Linked DNA regions of Crateriforma conspicua. Each later gene encodes a partner of the first gene's protein in a complex. Links are inferred from orthologs where the notes say so. Each region holds a gene or a part of one and is shown on either strand. Other genes may lie near its edges.

Region 1 (10,549 bases):
GTCCGGATGGCCGGTCGGTCGATCTGCCGTCGTCTTTCTTCCCCCCGGGACCCGATGGCAGGCCCGCCAACCCCAACACGCAACGCATTTCCCCCACCCGCCCCGACGGATCGCCCGCACCGGGGCCGAATCAAACCACCGGTCGAAGTTCCCCGCTCCAGCCGATGCAGCCGCGACGCGGCGGACGGAACAGCATCAGCGTGAAATCGCAGGAGGCGGCTCAATTCGTCCGACAGTTGGTCGATTTCGCATCGTCGGCGGACCAGATGGCCCATGCGATGCGTGATGAGTCACGACGCATTCCCGCGTTGCGGCCCAAGTTGGGCGAAGCGTATCGCTTGGCCGCCGACAGCCGGACGTTGATCGAACGTTGCGACGGGCTGGCATCCTTGGACCAGATTCATGACCCGTATTGTGAGATTGACGCGCGGTGGCGAACACTTTCGTTTGAATTGCGTTCGATCAACGGGTTGCCCGATTCGGTGCGCCAGCCGCTGCGTCGTTGTGACGGGGCGTGTTCGGCGATGGCCAAGATGCATCATGTCCAACCGCAATTTGATCGCGTTGCCCTGCGCGACGTGCTGATCACTGCGTCGGCGCATCTGTTGTCGCTGGAAGACGATTTGCGTTTGGCGGTCGTATCACCACAGCGTGCCGCGGGACTGACCAGTGAATGTCGCAAGTTGCGCCAGATCGTGATTCGCGAAAGCGGCGAACTGGACCGGGCTTCCTACGACCAAGCGGTCACGGAGTTCAATGAGTTCAGCATGCGGTACCGTGAATTTGCCGCCCGCTGTTCCACGATTGATAACCCGCACGTCCAAGCCCGGCTGGACCGGATCGCCCAGTGCGGCACCGACACCTATGCCCTGTTGTGGATGACGCCGCCAGCACCGGCGGTCGACATCGAACACTTGGCCCAGCATTTGAATCGTGGCGCCGACCAGTTGTTGGGGCAACTGAACTTCGGCAGCCTTTTCCATCTGCCCAAAGAAACACAGTTGCAGATCTTTGACTTGGGGCGATCGTTGTCGGCCAGTTGTGACCACTTGGTCCAAGAAGCCGGCTCCGGTGCATCGCGTGGTGACTTGGTCGAATGTGTGGGCGAAATCCAACGCAGCTGGGATCCCTTGCAGCGTCATTTGGTGTCGGTCCAAACCATTCCTCCGGCACTGGTCGATGCCGTCGGTCGCGACTTGGTCCAGATTTGCGCGGCGTTGGGGATCGACGAGCGTCCCCAAGCGATCGACATGCGTGAATTGGTGGAACTGGCCGCCGCATTGGAAGGGAGCAGCGAATACTTGCGTGCCGACGTCGATCGTTACGAACGATACATGCAACCGGGATCGTATCGCGTGATGATGGATCGTTCGTCGGATCGTCTGTACGACCAGTCCAAACGATTGCACGCCGAACTGAGCCGTGGCGAGGATCTGCAGCGATTGCAGTCGACGACCGATCGCATGCTGGAAGCTTGGGATGAACTGTCCGCGGGGATGCAGGACCTGGATCGACACGGTCTGTCGCCCAGTCGTGCGGACCGTTTGCGACGGTCTCACCAAGAACTGTTGCCGATCGTCGCCCGTTTGGCCGCGGCGCTGTCTAGTCGACAGTGACCCCAACTTGCGGCTAAAAAACGCGGGCAAATCGATTCGAATTCCCACCCTTTTGCCCGCGCCAGCCCCATGATCCGTTCGGTCACCTGCCCCAAGTGCGGAAAGACGTCCAACGTGCCTGAACACATCGCCAGCGTGCGGTGTTCCAAATGTGGCAAGGTCTGGAACCCGGGCGAGGATGCCGCCGCGGCCGAGCCCAAGGTCGATCTGGCCGCCAAAATGGCGGGCTATGAAAACGAAGGCGGCGGGAAATCGAAGAAGAAACGTAAGAAGTCGAAATCCTCCGGCGGCAGCAACAAAGTCGCCGCGATCGTCGCCAGTGTCATCTTCGTGGTCGCGTTGGCCGGCGTGGGCGTTTATCTGTGGCTGCAGCGGGATCCCTCGCCCCAGGTGGCCGCCGTGCCGGACGAACCGGAAGAAGAACCCGCCGATGATGACGATGTGGTCTGGGTCGCGCCGGATTACCGCGAAGTCAACATGCCCGAAGCGGACCGGAAACGGATCTACATGGACATGCGATCGACGGCCATCACCAGCATCGAAAAGCCGTTGTTGATCATCGGACCGGCTCGCGTGGCGATGGAAAAAACGCTGCAAGATGTCTACGACCGGGAAATCCGAACCCAGGCGGCGTTGCACGATGTTCCCGAAGACGACATTCGCCAAATCGTCAACGAAGGCGATGCGAAACGCTGGGATACTCGCCCGCGGTCCAACGCCAAACGCAACGGCAAGCGGCTGTATCCGAAATCCTGGAGCGAAGGCTGGAAACCGTAAGGCGGTCTGCCAAGGTTGACGCTTGCCTTACGAATCATCGAACACGACCGCCGTGTCAAGTGACGACCCGGTTGATGAATGGCCCGCGATAGGAAAGACGAAACCAGCGATGAGCGACGACAAGGTGCTGTGGAAAGCCGAGTTTAATCCCAAAGTGAAGTCGTACTGGCTGCTCAGTGGGACCATCGTGATGTTATGCACGATCGTCCTGATTCCGCTGATCCCCGTGTGGTTTGTGCTGGGGCTGTTGGTCACCGATCGCTACTTGAAAAGCTGTTCTTGTGAATTGACCGAGAGGTCGCTGAAGGTCGGCAAGGGGATTTTGGTGCGTACCGAAAAGACCGTGCCGCTGGATCGGATCACTGATCTGGGATTGGTTCAGGGGCCGATCATGCGGATGCTGGACATCGAAGCGCTCAGCGTCGAAACCGCCGGCCAGTCATCGCAGGGATCGCTGGTGCAGTTGACCGGGATCCGAAACGGACGTGACTTTCGCGACGCCGTGCTGGAACAGCGTGACCGTGTGTCGATCCAAGAATCCGCACCAGTCCAGACGCCGGATGCCGGCATCGATGCGTCGGCCGGCCAAACGCTGGTCGAAATTCGCGACATCCTGCGACGGATGGAATCACGACTGGACCAGTCTCCGATCGACGCTTGAAAGAGATTGTCGGCGTCGTCAAGGCAGTCCGGCGTCGCTGCGAAACAGCGGACGCCGACAGAAAGTGACGCTGTGATCAGGCAGCGCGGCGGTCTTGAGCCGCGCGTCGACTGGCCATTTGGATCGATTCCCGAACCAGTGCGTGCGGTCCACGTTCGGCGGTGGTCGCATCGCTGTACCAGCTGCGTTGCTGAATCGATTGCAGGACTTTATCGGCCACCGCGACCGCGCGAGCACCGGCGGCACCATCGACGGCGGGTGCACTGCCGCTGCGGATGCTGATCACAAAGTCGTGAAGTTCATCCAGGATGGCGTTGCGCGGTTCCAGTTCCAAAGTCTCGCACCGGAGTTTGGTTTGGAACAGTTCGCCGCTGTATCGCAGCGGGTTGTCGGTTTCGGCGTTCAAGTCGAACGTGCGATCGACCACGCTGTCAGCCGGCCGAACCACCGAAACGGATGGCTTACCAAAATCAATGTCGGCAAAACCGTTGGCCCCAAAGATCTGCATTGATCGTGCGGGGGTCGGGCTGATTCGCGACGCTTTCAGGTTGGCGACCATGCCGCATGCGAACTCGATCCGCGTTTCAGCGACGTCTTCATGATCGCTGATGACCGAAAGCCCGCTGGATGAAACCGACGTGACCGGTGCATCGGTCATCGAAAGCACCAGATCCAGGTCGTGGATCATCAAGTCCATCACGACGCCGACATCCAGGCAACGGCCGGGAAAGCTGGACGCACGGACCGCCTCGACGTACTTCACGTCGCGTGCCAGGTCACCCAGGGAGGTGAAGGCGGGGTTGAATCGTTCGACGTGACCGACTTGCAGGGTCAACCGTCGTGCGGCGGCCAGCATGGCCAGACGCTGGGCATCGCTGCTGTCGGAAGCCAGCGGTTTTTCGACAAACAAGTGTTTTCCGGCCTTCAGCAGCGACTTGGCGATGTCGCAGTGCAAATCGGTCGGGGCGGCGATCACGGCCGCGTCGATCTGGTCGACGATTTCCGAGGGATCGGCACAGGTGCGTACGCCGAGCGATTCGGCGGCAACCTGGCGTGCCGATTCGAACGGGTCGCACACGGCGACCAGTTCCGCGTCGTCGACTTGGCCCAGCAACTTGGCGTGGATTCGTCCCAGGTGACCGGCACCGACGACAGCGATACGTAACTTGTTCATGCGGCTTTCCTTCGGTCGCGGCCACGTCCATGACGTCCGCCACCGGTGTGTTCCAGATGATCAAACAGGTGTCTCAGCACGGGCCGAATCGGACCGATGCTAAGCAGTTCATCGCGGGCCGCATCAACGCCGATGCGGGCGCGGTAAAGCAATCGAAAAGCTTGGTTCAAGACGTTGATGTCGTCTTGGGGATAATCGTTTCGCTTCAGACCGACGACGTTCACGCAACGCGGACGTGCATTGGCGCCTTCGACGATCATGTACGGCGGCACATCGTGCAGCACCGTGCTCATCGCACCGATGAAGCTAAGCTGTCCCACCGAAACAAAGTGGTGGATGCCCACACCGCCGGCGATCGTCACATCATTGCCGATGTGCACGTGGCCGCCGATCATGCAATTGTTGGCCGCGACAATGCGATCACCCAATTTGCAATCATGGGCGATGTGCGATTGGGTCATGAAATAGTTGCTGTCGCCGACGCGGGTGACGCCGTCTTCCTTTTCACTGGCGCGGTTGACCGTGCACAGTTCGCGGAAAGTGTTCCCGTCGCCGATTTCCACGCGGGTGTTGGTGCCGCGATAGCTTTTATCTTGGGGATGAGTCCCGATCACGCATCCGGCAAAGATGTGATTGTCACGACCGATGCTGGTGTGACCCTTAATCGTCACATGATCCTCGATCACCGTGCCTTCACCGATTTTGACATCGGGACCGACGACACAGAAGTGTCCGATTCGAACGTTCGGGCCCAGTTCGGCTCTTGGGTCCACCGCGGCGGTTTTTTCTATCTGGGCACCCATGTCGTCTCCGGGCGTCGGTTGGGTTGTGTTGAATTTGTCATGAAGTAGGCGATCAGCGTGCGTCCGAGCAAGTTCAGTTTTCACAAACCTTGCCGCAGTGCGCAAAAAAGGGGTCAGGCCACTTTTCGCTGGGTTTGTTCGCCGGTTCGTTGTTGCGTCAGCATTTCGCTCAGTCGCTTGGCCAGCATTCCGTTCAGAATGTGTCCGCCACGGTGGGAAATGAATCGTCCGATCAGGTCACAAGGCACCAAAGCCAAGTCGCCGATCATGTCCAGTGTTTTGTGTCGGCTGCATTCGTTGCGATAACGAAGCGGATTGTCGATCGGCCCGTCGTCGTCGAACACCAGCAGGTCGTGGTGGGTGACGTGGCTGGCAACGCCCGACGCGTGCAGCGCATCGGCTTGTTCTTTGGTGACAAACGTGCGTGCCGGCGCGACCTGGCGGACGAATCGAGCGGGCGTCATTTCGATGCCGAAATCACCCGCGGGAACCGGCGAGTCGTCGCCATAGTTCAACTGGTATTCGAAATAGGTTTCGCCGGCGATCGACGGCGTGGCTTCGATCCAACCATCGTTGTGTCTCAGACGCAGCGGTTGGTGGATCACCAATTGCATGCGCGAGTCGGCTTGGATCACCAGGCCGGCCGATTGCAGGGCTTCGACAAACGCCAGGCTGCTGCCGTCCAGGCCGGGCATTTCTTCGCCGTCGATTTCGACGACACAGTTGTCGATTTCCAGACCGGCCAAAGCGGCCATCAGATGTTCCACCATGGCGAAGGATGCATCGCCGTCACGCAGCAGTGTTCGAAAACTGATCGCGTCGCTGCGGTCGGTCGTCGCCAGCAAAGAAGGCTGATCGGCCAGATCGCTGCGGACCAACCGCACGCCGGTGTTGGCCGGTGCGGGGCTGATCGTCAGGTGGACGTCTTGTCCGGACCAATAACCACGACCGCGGACAGAGCACGGGCTGGCGATGGTGTGTTGATTCCGTCCGGTCGGTTTTCCCGACGCGGTCGTTGGGTTGCGTGAACCGTCCATGCCCGGCCTCCTTGCCGGCAGGTGTTCAGAATCAAACGATCGGTTTGACACACGAGCGGTCCGGTCCATCGCTGGCCCGAACCACAGGTGATGTCAGTTCATCGCTGGTGTGAATCGGGATCAGCGGGCGGACGTGCCGGCGTTGCCCTGAGCGATGCGTTGGCTCAAGATCTTCATGATCGCGGCGGTCATGTCCATCGACGAATCGTGATAGACGATGTTCTTCATGACGCCACGGACAACCGAGTCGCCTTTGGCCTTGTCCATGTCTTCGCTGTTGTAACGCAGCACCAAGTTGATCTTGTTGTACTTGGCAACGTCCGCAACGGCGGCAGCAATTTGCTGGTAGTTGTCAAAGTAGATTTTGGCTTCGGCGTCGGCCAGTTCCTTGCGGGTACGGGCCATTTCCAGACGCAGCTTCGATTCCATCGAAGCGACTTTTTCTTCCTGCTGCGTGTAAGCCGGAGTGCCGGGGCTGAAGGTCTTCAGCTTTTCGACTTCCTTTTGCAGTTCTTCGCGTTTTGCTTTGAACTGTTCGTCGTAGCTTTTCAGCTTTGATTCGACGGCAGCCACCTGAGCCTTGATGGCTTCGTGTTCTTTGAAAATCTTGGCCACATCGACGACTGCGATGCGGTGGCCGGAGTCCTGAGCCGATGCGACGGTGGTCACCGAAGCCAGGGCTGCCGTGAGGGTCAAGACGATGGCCAGTTTGACGATTGATCGCACGTCCGCTTCTCCTTGCGTAATGTTTGCGAGAATGTGGGTTCACCAGCGATGGTTGTCGCCGCGGCCGCGAGCGGATCGATTTCAGTCCATCTTAAATCGATCAATGCCCACGGCGATGCCGCGTCGCTTTCGACCGTCGCTTTGGTCCTGATGGGCGACGGCTAAATGAACTTCGGCGGATTGTGTCAATCGCCCGATTCCAGGGCAAGATCGATTGGCCGCGGAAATCGCGGGGTCGATGGTTTTTTTGTCGATTCCGCGAGCCCGAAATCTGGATGAATTGCCCACCCGTGTCACGGACCGGGCGGCATTCGGGCGTTTGGCAAGCTTTACCGTCTAGCACGGCTTTCCCATTTGTTCCGCATCCGACGGTCGTTCGGCTTGTTGCGGTCGTTCCGCATGTCGGGATCGTTCGGCATATGGCGGTCGTTCCAGATGTTTCGCCCGGCGGGGTCGGATCATAGTCCTGGTTCCGGTGGTGCCGATCTTAAGGGACATGACGAAAACGCCTGTCCTGACGATTCGACGCCGTGGGATCCTGAACCGGATCTGCGATGGCGTTGTGATCGCAGTCGGCTTGCTGGCGATTGCCGGTTGCGGCAGCCTGACCGCAGGCCGTCAGGCCGATTCGATCCCGCCGGTGACTCCGTCCGAAACGGCACCGACGCTTGGCGTGACGCAGAAATCATCGCCCCCGGCGCCAGCCGGCCAGTCCCACCCGACGCCGCCCGCGGTTTCACAGGCGACGTTTCACGACGCGGACCCCTACAGCCCGGCCCGACGCCAGATCATCGGACGACTTTGTGCCAGCGATCTCGACGCGGACGCGAGCGATGAGCAACACTTGGTCGGGAACGAGTTGGGCAGGAATGAGGGCACGGACCGATCGCCGGCGACCGGCAATGTTCGCCCGCTGGCCGATTTCCAGCCGATGCGGCTGAAACCGGCCATGGCCGACAGCCCTTTCGGCCCATGAATCCTGTCAAGGCGTGAATCCTGTCGACCCGCTGACCCGATACGGTTCGGCGGTCGCGCCCGTTCAGGATCACGATTCAGACGTCTGGATGGATTCGCCGACGCCCGTCGTTCCCACCCGCCGCCGTTTTTGCGTTCAGTATTTCCCTGCCGAGTCTTCGTCCCATGCGCCGCACCCCCATTTCCGCGCAAGCCGACCGCACCGAATCGCGTTCCGCATCGATCACCGTGATCGACCCAAGCCCGCTGTCTCTGTTGGCATTGGCGGGAGTATTGGATGCCGAAGGTTGGAAATGCGTGTGTGGCCGCAACAATGACATGGCGGTTGCGGCGATGGACATGGGGCCGCAAGACCTGTTCGTCTTTGACGTCGGCGATGACGCCGCGGCGGTTTTGGACACGTTGGCTGTGATCCGGGGACGCGAAGAGTACGAAAAAGTCCCCGCCGTTCTGTTGGCCGAATCTCAATGGGCGGGGCTGGAAAAACAGATCGAATCGCTGCCGGTCACCCGCTGTTTGTTCAAGCCGATCGATCCGCCTTCGTTGGTCGCGGTGGTCCAGCAATTGTTGTGGATGCCAGGTCTGGTCGAAGCCCATCGGCGTCGCGGTTCTCGCCCATCGCGTCCGGGCTGGGTGAACCTGTAAACTTTGGCATCGTTCGACGCCGAAGCGCGAACGGATTGTCACTTGGCTGCATAGCATCATGTGGCTGTTGTGATCCCCCGTTTGCGAAAAAAGGCTTCGCAGTGCTATCGATCGAATCGCTGACGAAGACCTTTGAATTGCCGTCCGGTGTGCTGACGGCCGTGGACGACATCAGTTTCCAAGTCCATCCGGGCGAAGTTTTCGGGCTGTTGGGCCCCAACGGTGCCGGAAAAACCACCACGATGCGGATGGTGCTGGGCTTGCTGGAACCCGACGCGGGGTACGCGGAAGTCGACGGGGCACGGACCAGCGAAGACCCGATCACGGTCAAATCACGGTTGGGGTTCGTTTCGGCCAGCGACGGCGTGTACCCATGGCTGACCGTCCGCGAAATGTTGTTGTACTTTGCCGATCTATACGGCGTCGCGCCGGACGCCGCCCGGCGTCGATGTGACGAATTGGCCGAACTGATGGACATCACGTCCCTGCTGGACCGGCGTGCCGGGGAACTCAGCACCGGCCAGCGGCAACGGGTCACTCTGGTCCGAGGGCTGATCCACGATCCGCCGGTGATGTTGTTGGATGAGCCGACCCGAGGTCTGGACGTCGTCGGCGTTCAGACGATTTTCCATTACATCCAAGAACTGCGAACGATGGGCAAAGCGGTCGTCGTTTGCACTCACCGACTGGACGAAGCGGAACGATTGTGTGACCGTTTCGGTCTGCTGCACCGGGGCCAGTTGGAACACTTGGGAACGCTGGACGAATTGCTTCAGCGGACCGGAAAGTCGAATCTGGCCGACATCTTCATCGACCTTCTGGAATCCCACTAACCTCACGACCAAGTCCGGCTCGGGATTTCTGCACCGATCCCGGGATCGCCCGCACGTGGACTTACGAAGGACGCCGATTCGTTGAACGCCAGCCGTCTGTTTCGACTATGCCGTAAAGAGCTACGGGAAACCCTGCGCGATCGGCGCACGATCATCACGTTGGTCTTCATGCCGCTGTTGGTCTATCCGCTGCTCAGTATGGCCCTGCATCGTTTTCTGCTGAACAATTCTGAGGCCACCGAGACCGCGTACAAGATCGGCGTGGCAACGGTCGACGAAGCCGACTTGTTGGACATCTGGATCAACAGCCCCGACGCGATGCCGCCGGACGAAATTCTGAAGGCCAACGGGGATCGTGTCGCCGAGTTTGAAATCTTGCTGACCGACATCAGCCCCCTGACCGCGCTGGAATCCCGCGCGGTCGACGTGGCGGCCGAAGTCACCATGGGCGGCCCCGACCAGCAACCATCCGTCAAAGTGACCTCGTACAACGGCGACGCGGTCGGGCGATCGGCCCGCCGCATCTTGGTCGAACGAATCCAGTGGTTCAAACTGCGAATGGCCGAACGATTCGCTGATCGTTTTGCCGCCGGACCTCGGTACCGTCAGCCCGTCGACGTGGAAATCGGCATGATGGGCGAAGACAAATCGACGTCCATGCTGGGCACCGTCGTTCCGTTGGTCTTGGTGCTGATGACCATCACCGGAGCGGTCTATCCGGCGATCGACTTGACCGCCGGTGAACGCGAACGCGGGACCATGGAAGCACTGATGGCGTCACCGGTCCCACGCAGCGCCGTTTTGATGGCCAAGTACATCGCGGTGGTGACGGTCGCACTCTTAACGGCGATCGCCAACTTGACGGCGATGTTCACCACGCTGTGGGCCGGCGGTCTGTTGCCGCTGTTGACCGGCGATGATCATTCGATCGGGCCCGTCACGGTGTTGCAGATCTTGGCACTGTTGGTGCTGTTCAGTTGTTTCTTTTCGGCCCTGTTGTTGTCACTGACAAGCTTTGCCCGATCGTTCAAGGAGGCTCAGGCGTACCTGATTCCGATCATGCTATTGTCTTTGGCACCGGCAATGGTTTCGTTGCTGCCCGGCATCGAATTAAGCGGGCCGCTGGCGATCGCACCCCTGTTGAACATTGTCCTGTTGACCCGTGACGTGTTGGCCGGTGACATGACACCCGTCGCCGCCGGCGCGACGATCGCCAGCACGTTGGCTTATGCCGCGGCAGCGATCGCCGTGGCGGCCAAGTTGTTCGGATCTGACGCGGTGTCACGCACCAGCGGCCAGTCG
Region 2 (10,588 bases), 3.6 Mb from region 1 along the record:
CCTGGCTTACAAGCGTCGCATCGTGGCGCACAAACGTCTGGTTCGCTACGCCTATCCCATTTGGATGTATGTGTCGGTGACCGGCGTGTTGGTTTACCTGATGCTGTATCAGTGGTTCCCCGCCTAGCGGCCGGTTGGTTGCAGTGGGTTGAAATGCTGAATCAATGCCTGGCATCGTTGGCGATTGATAGCCTATGCCTAAACCCCACGCCGTCCACTGAATGCGATGATGGCGCATGAAGAACGCCGAGATTCCGGAATTGGAAATCTCGGCGTTGCGATCGATGGTTGACCACGATCCGTCGCGCGGCGTTGGTGCGATGGGAATTACATATCGACCCAGGCACCGTTTTCTTGATTGCTGCGGACGGCGGCATCGATGAACTGCATGCCAATCAATCCGTCATAGACGTTGGCGTACTTGCTGCCGTCGCAATCGAATGGTTTGCCATCGTTGTACGCGCGGACGTCTTGTTCGAAACAGCGGTGCAAACGCGCGAACGCGTCGTGGAATGCTTCGGGGTGACCGGCGGGAATGTTCGGCTCGGCCATCAAGTCTTCCGGCAGGTCGCCCAAGAAGCCATCGTTGGCGGTCACGCTGGCGCGGAAGTAGGTGCGGTCCGGTTGACCGGGCAGGCAGATCGTCAGTTCTTCGGGGAATTCTTGTCGCCAAGAAAGCGTTCCCTTGGATCCGTTGACTTCAATGCCCAGGTCGTTCTTGTGACCGATCGCGATCTGGGTCGCACGAACAAGCGCCTTGCCGCCGTTGGACAGTTCGCAATAGGTCGTGAAGTGATCGTCCAAAACGCGGCCCTGAACGAACGTTTCCAAGTTGGCCTGGACTCGGGTGACATCCAGACCGGTGACGTAACGCAGTTGCATCAGAGCGTGGGTTCCGATGTCGCCGCCGCACAGGCTGGCACCGGACTTCTTGGGGTCCACACGCCATTCGGCCTGGACCGAACCGGTGTCTTCGGTGCGTTCGGCCAACCAGCCCTGCAGGTAACGCGAATCCACGAAGCGGACGTCGCCGATCAAGCCGCTGGTGACGATGAAGCGTGCGAAACGGCTGGTCCAGTGACCCAGGTAAGTGTGCGAAACACAGAACGGGACCTTGTGTTCTTCGACGGCCGCGACCAGCTGTTTGGCTTCGTCCAAATTCAGCGTCAACGGCTTTTCGCAAAAGACCGGGATGCCGGCTTTGACGCACTTGATGGCGGGATCAAAGTGGACATGGTTCGGCGTGACGATCAGGGCATAATCGATCCGTTCGCCGACCGGCTTCTTGGACTCTTCTTCGATCATCTGGTCGTAACTTTCGTATCCGACCAGCGGGTATTCCCAAGCTTCCGCTTCCTGTTTGGCCACCTTGGGATCGGGGTGCAGTGCAGCACAGGTCACCCGGCGGGTTCCGTCAAAGTGAATCGAACGCTGGTGAGGCTGGACGATAAAGGCGCCGCCACCGCCGCCGATCATTCCAACATTCAATGGCCGTTGAGACATTAGGTTGCTCTCTCTTGAAGAAAGGGAAAAGTTCGGTTGGGGAACCATACCGCGGGTCAAGGACCGATTCTCTAGCATGCGGCCATCGACCGCTGGCGTTCACCGCCGCCTTGTGCAACGGTATCGCGGCTCGTAGGGCATGTTTTATGCCCCCGGCAGGGCGTTCACAAGTTGGGGCCCCGCCGGGTTCGGATGATACAAATCGTCACGTGCTACAATCCGCTGGCCCTGATTCGTGTTCTGTTTCGGCGTCCCGCTCGTTTCCCACCCATCGACGATCCTGCCATGCAGGCTTTGTACCTAGACGACGGTCGAATCACCGCCATCGATGACCACCAGGTGGACCCGGGGCAGGGGGAAGTGGTCGTTGACGTCATCCAGGCGGGGATCTGCGAAACCGATCTTCAGCTTCGGGCCGGGTACATGGGGTTTCGCGGCGTGCCCGGTCATGAGTTTGTCGGGCTGGCCCGCGAGGGTTCCTTTGCCGGTCGTCGCGTGGTAGGAGAAATCAATTGCAGTTGCCACCAATGCCCGACCTGTCGGGCGGGCCGGCCGACACATTGTCCCCACCGATCGGTCTTGGGCATCTTGAACCATGACGGCGCGTTCGCGGAACAGGTTTGTGTGCCGGAGCGAAATCTGCATTTGGTTCCCGATGATGTCAGCGACGACCGTGCCACGCTGGTCGAACCGCTGGCGGCCGCTTTTCAAATTCCGGCTCAGGTCGATTTGTCCGGCGCTCCGCAGTGTGTCGTGATCGGCGATGGCCGCTTGGCCTATCTGTGTGCGCAAGTCTTGCGTCATCACGGCTGTCATGTGACGGTGGTGGGAAAGCATGCGCCGAAGCGGCAACGTTTTGAATCATTGGGAATCGAAACCTGCGACCGGGACGATGTTCCCGAGACGCGTGATGTCGACTTGGCCGTTGAATGCTGTGGCAGCCCGACCGGCATCGACACAGCGATGAAATGGCTGCGGCCTCGCGGAACGTTGGTGCTAAAGACAACCGTGGCGGCACCTCATGCCGCGTCACTGGCTCCGCTGGTGATTGATGAAATCACGGTTGTGGGCAGTCGGTGTGGGCCGTTTGAACCGGCCATCGAAGCGATGCGTCACGATGCAATCGAAGTCGATTCGATGATCACCGCACGGTATCGCCTGGATCAGTGCCAAGACGCTTTTGACGTCGCCGCCGATGGAAAACACATGAAAGTGGTGCTTTCGATTGCGGCCGGCGGCGGGAACATCGATTGATTCGTATACCGTCAATGGTTGCGGCGAATCGATCACTGGTCGGTTGGTCGATCAGCCGACGATGAAGTACACCGCGATGGCCAGCAGGCTGGTCGTGACCAAAGCCTCGGTCCAGCGGCTGGAAAAGTGACGGCTGGCTTTGGCGCCGACCACGATTCCGATCACCGCTGCGGGGGCCAGCCAGCAAGCCTGGGTCAGAGCTTCGCGATCAATCAGGTTTCGCACCACCATCCCGCCGACTTTGTACATCGCGACGACCAACAGGTAAAAGTTCATGAACGCTTTGAATCGTTCTGCTGGCCAGCCTTGTTTCAATCCGAATGCGGCCATCGGCGGACCTGCAATGCTGACCGCTCCGGCCAGAAAGCCGCCCAGTCCGCCGGCGATGAAACAGGGCCAGGTGGTCGCTGCTTCCGCGGGGACGATTCCCGGTCCGTCCGTGTCGCTGTCGGTTTTCCGGTGCCGGTTGCGGTAATTCATCAGGACCATCAGCAGGATTGCCAGTCCCGTCACACGCACCAACCACCCCATCGGCATCATTTCAAACAGCACTAGACCGACGGGAAGAAAAACGATCGCGCCGATAACGGCCGGACGAATGTCTCGCCAATTCAACCCACGCCGAAACGACCACGCGGCCATCAGAATGACCGGAACACTTGCGGTCGAAACGACGATGTGTGATTGACGCACATCCACGATCAATGGCAACAAGGACAGCGACACGATTCCAAATCCGAAACCGATCGCGCTGTGGGCGAATCCTGCGATCGCGGCCACGGTCGCAATCAGAATCATCGTGGTGGTGTCATCCATGGTCGGTTTAGTCTTCGATCAAATCACGTTGTCGGGTCTCGGGCAACGTTAACATGATTAGAATTCCGACAATGAACAATGATGACAAAACCGTCACCGCGGTCGGCAGTGAGATCGTGTCCAGGTCTTTCAGCCAACCGCTTAACAGCAAAACCGGAACAGCCATCAGGCGGCCACCATTGAAACAAAAGCTTGCACCGGTGGCGCGAATCCGGGTCGGGAACAATTCCGGGAAATAGATCGCAAAACCGCTGTGCATCCCCAGTGTCAAGAATCCGAAGATGGGCATCAAGACGATCAGCTGCCAATAGGTTTGCGGGACAAAACAGGTGATCGGCACGATCAATAGCGCCAACGCTTGAAACGCAATGAAGGTCGGTTTACGTCCGAACTTGGCACACAGCGGACCGAACGACAACAATCCCAGGCCGCCACCGGCCGCTTGAACGATCCCATAGGCGAACTTGGCTCGGCTGCCCGCGGTGTCTTCGTCCACACCGTTGGACAACAACAATTCACGCATCAAGTCCTGGCCGGCAACCGTTACCGCCCAGAATGTTCCCAGTCCCACCGCAGCCAACAACATTCCACGGATTGCGACTGAGCCCCATCGAGGATCCAGCAATAGCGTATTGAAGCTGCCAAGTTGATTCGCGTGTTCGGAATTCTTCTGGGCCCGCCAGCGCTCGGGCTCTTTAACACTGGCCCGAACCCAAACGATCAACAGCGCGGGTAGAACGCCCAGTAAGTATGCATAACGCCAATGAACTCCCACCAACATGGCCGCGAGTGCGGCCAGCCAAGTGCCAAGGATACTGCTGGCGTGGAAGATTCCTGATGCCTGGGCGCGGGCACGTTTGGGAAACACTTCGCTGACCAGGCTGGCGGCGACCGCCCATTCGCCACCGATCCCCAGGGCGACCAAGAAACGCAACACGCCAACGGTGTAGATGTCGTTGGCAAAGTACGTCAGCCCGCTGAACAGGGAATACATCAGGATCGTCACGATCATGATCGGGCTGCGGCCGTATCGATCGGCCAGCGAACCGAACAGCAATCCGCCAATGGTTCCGCCCGCCAGAAAGATCGCCAGGAAGGCGTCGCCCCAAAACTGTCGCCCAGCCTCGGGGTTTTCCAGCAGATCGCCCAACAGGTCGTTTCGGGTCAGATTGAAAATCTGGCCTTCGTAAACGTCGAAAACCCAGCCCGCACAAGCAATCGCCAGCACCAACCATTGGTATCGCGTCACGCCGCGGTACCACGGACCGGTGTCGGTTTCCGGTGTATCGGGGGCAACGCCGCTCACGCGGTCACCAGCGACTGAGTCTGCATTTCAGCCAGCGAAGCGACGACCTTTCGCGTTCCCACGAATGATCGCCGGGCGTGCATCGCCACACGATTATCCAACAAGACGACATCGCCTTGTTGCCAAGCGTGGTCGTACGCCAGTTCATCGGACAGTTCGATCGCGACGGCAACGGCGTCGGCATCCAGCGGTGATCCATCGCCAAAACGAATGGCTTTGGATGGATCATTGCGGGCGTCTTTCCACCCGCAATATGCCGCGATCAATTGATTGAAGAACGTCTTGCGTCCTGGGGACACTTCCATCACCGCGGGCAACGGTGGTGTGACGGCTTTCAAGCATCCGTCGTCCTGCCAGAGAAAGCTGTAACCGAGCGTCCGCAATCGTGCTTCTGCATCGTCCCGCGTTTCGACGCCCAAGGTTTTTTGCCAACTGCGTCCCATTCCCGATGTCGGGTCATCGCTGCCGGGCATGACGTTGGTGTATTGCAGACCGTGACGTTCGCACGCGGCACAAAAGTCGGGACAACGTTGTTGCAGCTTTTCGTACAGCACGTCGCTGCGGCACAGTGGCGTTGCACCACCTTGTTCGGCCGCGATTTCGCAATAGAAGAAAATGTATTGAGGGTACAGCGGCGTTTGTGCCATCTCGTGATGGAAGAAGATCTGCACCTCCGGCGGTGCTTCGTTGGCTGAAAACACTCGCTCAGTTCGGTTGATCCGAACGGCGTTGGACAGCGAACGTTCGTACGGAAAGTTTTCAACCTCCAAGGCGCGAATGACTTGATCAAACGATTCGACCGTGTCAGTGGGGAATCCGCGTAATGCGACGGCACCGTGACGGGTGCACTGCAGCAACAGCGATTCGCGGTTTTCGCCGACCCAAGCGACCGTGTCGTTCAAATCCATCGCGGGATTTTCTGGGCCGTACGCGATCGGGAAACGTGTGTCGTCCCAGGTTTGCTGTGTGTCGAGTTCCAACAGCTTGCAGTCATTCATCGGTGGCATCGATGACGGCTCCCTTGCAAAGCGAGAGAAAGGCGGGTGGGGCAATTCGTGATCGCGAATCTGCTGCGACCAGGTGGGGCCCGCAGTCTAACACGTCGCAGAGCCGGTCGTGCCAAGCGGAACTTTTTGGGTTGGTTGACCCAACGGGCGGCCTGGTCGGCGTTACGATTTTGGAAACGGCGTTGCCATGCACGCTTCGTGTGGACGTAACGTCGACGATCCATCAAAAGAAACTCAGGATCCCGTGGTGACGATGATGAAAGGCCGAATGTCGACGCGTCGTGTATTCCTTGCTCGATCGATTGCCGCGATCGGCGCGACGACCGTCGCGTACCCAAGCGATCACGCGTTGGGGACGCAAGACAAGAATGATCGTCCCCGTGTGGCGGTTGTCGGCGTGGGGTATCAGCCGGATGCCGGTAACGGCAAGCCACGCCGTGGACGTGGAATCGCAATCGCACTGCAAGCTCAAAAACACGCGGATTTGGTGGCCGTGTGTGATGTCGACGGAGTGGCCCGTGATGCGGTCACCGGTTGGGTCGGAAAACAGCGTCCCGAGACGATCGCCGACTATCGACGCATCATCGACCGTGACGACATCGACGCCGTATTGATCGGAACGCCCGACCACTGGCATGTCAAAATTGCGGTCGAAGCATTGCGAAGCGGTAAAGACGTCTACTGCGAAAAACCAGTGACGGTGACGATTGATGAAGGCAAGTTGCTGCGAAAGGTCATTGACGAAACGGGGCAAGTGTTCCAAGTCGGCACTCAGCAACGCAGCGAATACGAATCAAGATTTCTGACCGCCATTGCAATGGTTCGCGACGGACGAATCGGTAAAGTGCGACGTGTTCAGTGTGGGATCGGTTCGGGACGTCGCGGCGGTCCTTTTGCCACAGAACCGGTGCCACCAAAGTTGGACTGGAATGCATGGCAGGGGCCTGCACCGGTGGCCAAGTACATTCAACAACGGTGCCACCGAACGTTTCGGTTTTGGTACGAATATGCCGGAGGTCAAATCTCCGATTGGGGAGCGCATCATGTGGACATCGCCCAGTGGGCGATCGGTCATGAAGGTGGCGGACCGGTATCAATTCGCGGAACGGCCGACTGGAACCAGACGCTGGATTCGCGTGGCATGCCCAGTCGCGACGACACCTACAGTACGCCGGTGGATTATTCGGTGACCGCCGAATTCGATGACGGTATAGAAATGGTGATCGATAGTTCGCGAAACGGAATCACGTTCGAAGGCCAGTCCGGGCGTTTTTTTGTGAACCGCGGCACACTGGAAGGGATTCCGGTGGATCAGTTGGCCGACAAACCCATCGCCGAATCGTCGTTAAGGTCCTTATACGGTGGAAGCTTGCCGACGACTCACATGGCCAACTTCTTTGATTGCATGCGGACACGCCGGCAACCGATCAGCGATTTTTCATCGCACCATCGAACGCTGACGACCTGTCATTTGGCCAACTTGACACTTCGATTGGACCGTCCGATTCGCTGGGATGCGGAATCCGAGCGGGTGATCGGCGACGACATTGCAAACCAATTGATGACCCGAGAGTATCGACAAGGATTTGAAATCCAATGAGTGCAGAGAACCAAGACGCATCCGTGAAATTCGGATTGGTCGGCTTCGGCGCGTGGGGCCAACACCATGCCGACGCCATCACCAAATGTGGTCAAGCATCGCTGGCCGCCATCGCCACGCACAGCGAAGCATCGGCCAAGGCGGCACAGGCGGCTTACCCGGATGCTTGGGTCACGACCGATTTTCGCGAATTGGCATCTCGAGAGGATTTGGATGTTGTCGATGTGGTTGTTCCCAGCGACTTGCATTTGGACGTGGCGACGGCTGTTTTGGAATCCGGCAAACACCTGTTGTTGGAAAAGCCGATGGGGCTGGATGTGTTGCAGTGCACGTCGATGATCGAATTGGCCGAAAGCCGAGATCGCTTGCTATGCGTCGGGCATGAATTACGTCTGTCGTCGATGTGGGGCGAAGTCAAATCGATGATCGACGAAGGCTTTATCGGCCAGCCCCGTTACTGCTTGGTGGAACTGTCACGCAATCCGTATCGGCAGGGCAGTGGTGGTTGGCGGTATGACATCAATCGTGTCGGCAACTGGATCTTGGAAGAACCCATCCACTTTTTTGATTTGGCACGTTGGTACCTACAATCCGCCGGCGATCCGCAGACGATCTACGCGAATGCCAGTTCGCGGCAAGTCGATCATCCCGAACTGCAGGATAACTTCAGCGCGATCATGCGATTTGACGGCGGCCCGTATGCCGTGGTCAGTCAAACGTTGGCCGCTTTTGAACATCACCAAACCGTCAAAGTTACCGGGACCAAGGGCGCGCTGTGGGCGTCTTGGAGCGGCGCGATGGACCGCACCCGTCACCCGACGTTTCAGTTGCGAGCCTTTGACGGCAATGAGGTGTTCACGGTTCCGATCGACAAGCCGACCGGTGAATTGTTCGAATTGGAAGACCAGATCGAACGGGTGTGTCAGGCCATCGTCCAAGACAAGCCGCTGCATTGCACCGGGATCGACGGACGTTGGTCGGTTGCCATGTGCCAGGCGGCGGCCGAATCGGTTGAAACGGGAGCTCCGGCGAAGGTTCAAGTAAGTTGCGATTGACGTAAGTTGCGATTGGCACCGACCGATGGGGATCCGTCAGGACGTCGGTTCCGCGCCGTCACCCTGCGACGTTCGTTCGACTTCACCACTGCGTGTCGCCCGCGAATCGTCGACCGTGATGTCACCCGGCGTCAGGTGCGGCGCCGCGTCGATGGCATCAGCGTCCATCAGGCTGGCGATGCGTTGCAGTGTCGCCAGCATCTGTGTTTGTTCCCAGGGTTCTAGTCCCGACAGTGCTTCGCGGAAACGGTCCTGCAGCAACGATGGGGAAGCCGCCAATAGATCCTGGCCCGTGGTGGTGGGCGTGATCAATACCGATCGTCGATCGGATTGACTGGGCTGGCGAGCAACCAGTTGCCTTTTTTCCAAACGCTGGACGATCCCCGTCACGGTGGCCTGGCTCAGGTGGACCTGTTTCGCCACCGCGCTGGGCGATATCGGCGCGTGCCCGGTGATCACTTGCAACACGGCCAGTTGCGGTCCGGTCAGTCCGTGTCCGCCGACAAGGTGCCGTGAATGCAAGTCGACGGCACGGATGATCTTTCGAATCGAAGCGACGATCTGGTTTTCCAGGCTCAGCGGATCCGCGGGCGTTGGTGGCGGACGATGGGGGGCACCCTCGTTGCCGGCCGTTGGGTCGGCCGCAACGGGCGGGGAAGATTGTGGCTGTGAAGACAAGGCACGCGGTACGGGGCTCGGTGGGCTGATCGATTGGCGACGTCATGGCCAAATGGAATTGTAAATTGCAAAACCCCCGAAGCGATGCGTCAACGGCGCGTGGAGCCTGATCTGAACGACAAATATCGCCGGTCAACCGAAAGGGCGTTGTACCTTTCGAGCCGTATCCTTTAGGCTGCTGTTGCTTTGAGTCGAAAGTTTTGAGATCAAAATACTTTGCAGTGGCGATTGGGCCCGCTTGGGTTTCCAAGACATCCGAGCCGCTGCCCGGCCGTTTGCCTGTTCACAGCTGAGGGAGAGTGCCTGTGCCGTCTGATACCGAAAATTCCTTATTGGATTACCATCCCCAACAATACGGTGACGATCCGACCTCCATTCGCGACACCAACAAGTACACCGACGAATACGTCCGGGGGTTTGTCGAGAAGTGGGACGAGCTGATCGATTGGGATCAGCGGATGGAATCGGAGGGTAATTTTTTCATCGAGGAACTGCGTAAACGCGGCGTCCGGAAGGTCCTGGATGTGGCCACCGGCACCGGTTTTCACTCGGTTCGGCTGATCGAAGCCGGTTTTGAGGTCGTCAGTGCCGACGGCAGCCCCTACATGCTGGCCAAAGCGTTCGAAAACGGCCGCCGGCGGGGCCACGTGCTGCGAACCATCCAGGCCGATTGGCGATGGTTGAACCGTGACGTGACCGGGCGATTTGATGCCGTGATCTGTTTGGGAAATTCGTTCACGCACCTGTTTTCGGATCGCGACCGTCGCAAGGCCTTGGCGGAATTTTACTCGGCCCTGAAGCACGACGGCGTGCTGGTGATCGACCAGCGGAACTATGACTCCATCCTGGATCATGGTTTCGATTCAAAGCATCAGTACTACTATTGTGGCGATCAAGTTTCGGCCCGACCCGAACACATGGACGAAGGTTTGGCCCGTTTTTGCTACCAGTTCCCTGACGGATCGACGTACCACCTGAATATGTTCCCCCTGCGAAAGCAGTACACGATCGACCTGATGCGGCAGGTCGGGTTCCAGCGTGTGGACACCTACGGGGATTTCCAGGAGACGTATCACGAAGCAGACCCTGATTTCTTTGTTCACGTGGCGGAAAAGTGTTACCACAGCTTGTTGCCCAAGGATCAGAGGGCACCGGCCGACGCGGGCCACATCGACTACGACGACGAAGACGTCACCGACGCCGGTGGTGAAGGAGTTCAACGATGAGCGGTACCACCTACGGCCAGACGACCGAAACGGCACGCCAGTATTACAACAGCGACGACGCGGACGCGTTTTACGCACAGGTTTGGGGTGGCGAAGACATCCACGTCGGCTTGTACGAAAGCGAAGACGACCCGATCCGCACC

What was found.
Region 2: the proteins of lpxA (region 1) and Mal65_RS23475 are in contact, whole or in part, in a crystal structure (PDB 4J09), measured with the Escherichia coli proteins. The link is inferred for Crateriforma conspicua from one-to-one orthologs.

What each region holds. Positions count from the first base shown.
Region 1 is NZ_CP036319.1:2,865,124-2,875,672, forward strand. The notes cover bases 3,129-6,088. They hold lpxA (acyl-ACP--UDP-N-acetylglucosamine O-acyltransferase), read right to left. Parts: upstream 5,032-6,088; coding sequence 4,225-5,031; downstream 3,129-4,224. Other genes in these bases: Mal65_RS10925 (Gfo/Idh/MocA family oxidoreductase), read right to left, coding at 3,131-4,228; Mal65_RS10935 (UDP-3-O-acyl-N-acetylglucosamine deacetylase), read right to left, coding at 5,145-6,068. Outside these bases: Mal65_RS10910 (hypothetical protein), read left to right, coding at 1-1,616; Mal65_RS10915 (zinc ribbon domain-containing protein), read left to right, coding at 1,686-2,393; Mal65_RS10920 (PH domain-containing protein), read left to right, coding at 2,503-3,054; Mal65_RS10940 (OmpH/Skp family outer membrane protein), read right to left, coding at 6,189-6,794; Mal65_RS10945 (hypothetical protein), read left to right, coding at 7,291-7,770; Mal65_RS10950 (response regulator), read left to right, coding at 7,935-8,414; Mal65_RS10955 (ATP-binding cassette domain-containing protein), read left to right, coding at 8,516-9,247; Mal65_RS10960 (ABC transporter permease subunit/CPBP intramembrane protease), read left to right, coding at 9,329-10,549.
Region 2 is NZ_CP036319.1:6,413,408-6,423,995, reverse strand. The notes cover bases 2,731-5,729. They hold Mal65_RS23475 (MFS transporter), read right to left. Parts: upstream 4,880-5,729; coding sequence 3,581-4,879; downstream 2,731-3,580. Other genes in these bases: Mal65_RS23470 (TauD/TfdA family dioxygenase), read right to left, coding at 4,876-5,729; Mal65_RS23480 (sulfite exporter TauE/SafE family protein), read right to left, coding at 2,809-3,573; Mal65_RS23485 (MDR/zinc-dependent alcohol dehydrogenase-like family protein), read left to right, coding at 2,731-2,757. Also shown: Mal65_RS23495 (DUF420 domain-containing protein), read left to right, coding at 1-127; Mal65_RS23490 (Gfo/Idh/MocA family protein), read right to left, coding at 328-1,503; more of Mal65_RS23485, read left to right, coding at 1,789-2,730; more of Mal65_RS23470, read right to left, coding at 5,730-5,877; Mal65_RS23465 (Gfo/Idh/MocA family protein), read left to right, coding at 6,074-7,486; Mal65_RS23460 (Gfo/Idh/MocA family protein), read left to right, coding at 7,483-8,541; Mal65_RS23455 (MarR family winged helix-turn-helix transcriptional regulator), read right to left, coding at 8,578-9,219; Mal65_RS23450 (glycine/sarcosine N-methyltransferase), read left to right, coding at 9,525-10,445; Mal65_RS23445 (methyltransferase domain-containing protein), read left to right, coding at 10,442-10,588. UniProt on the Escherichia coli protein: Probably transports across the inner membrane the two dehydrated forms of N-acetylneuraminate (Neu5Ac), 2,7-anhydro-N-acetylneuraminate (2,7-AN) and 2-deoxy-2,3-didehydro-N-acetylneuraminate (2,3-EN).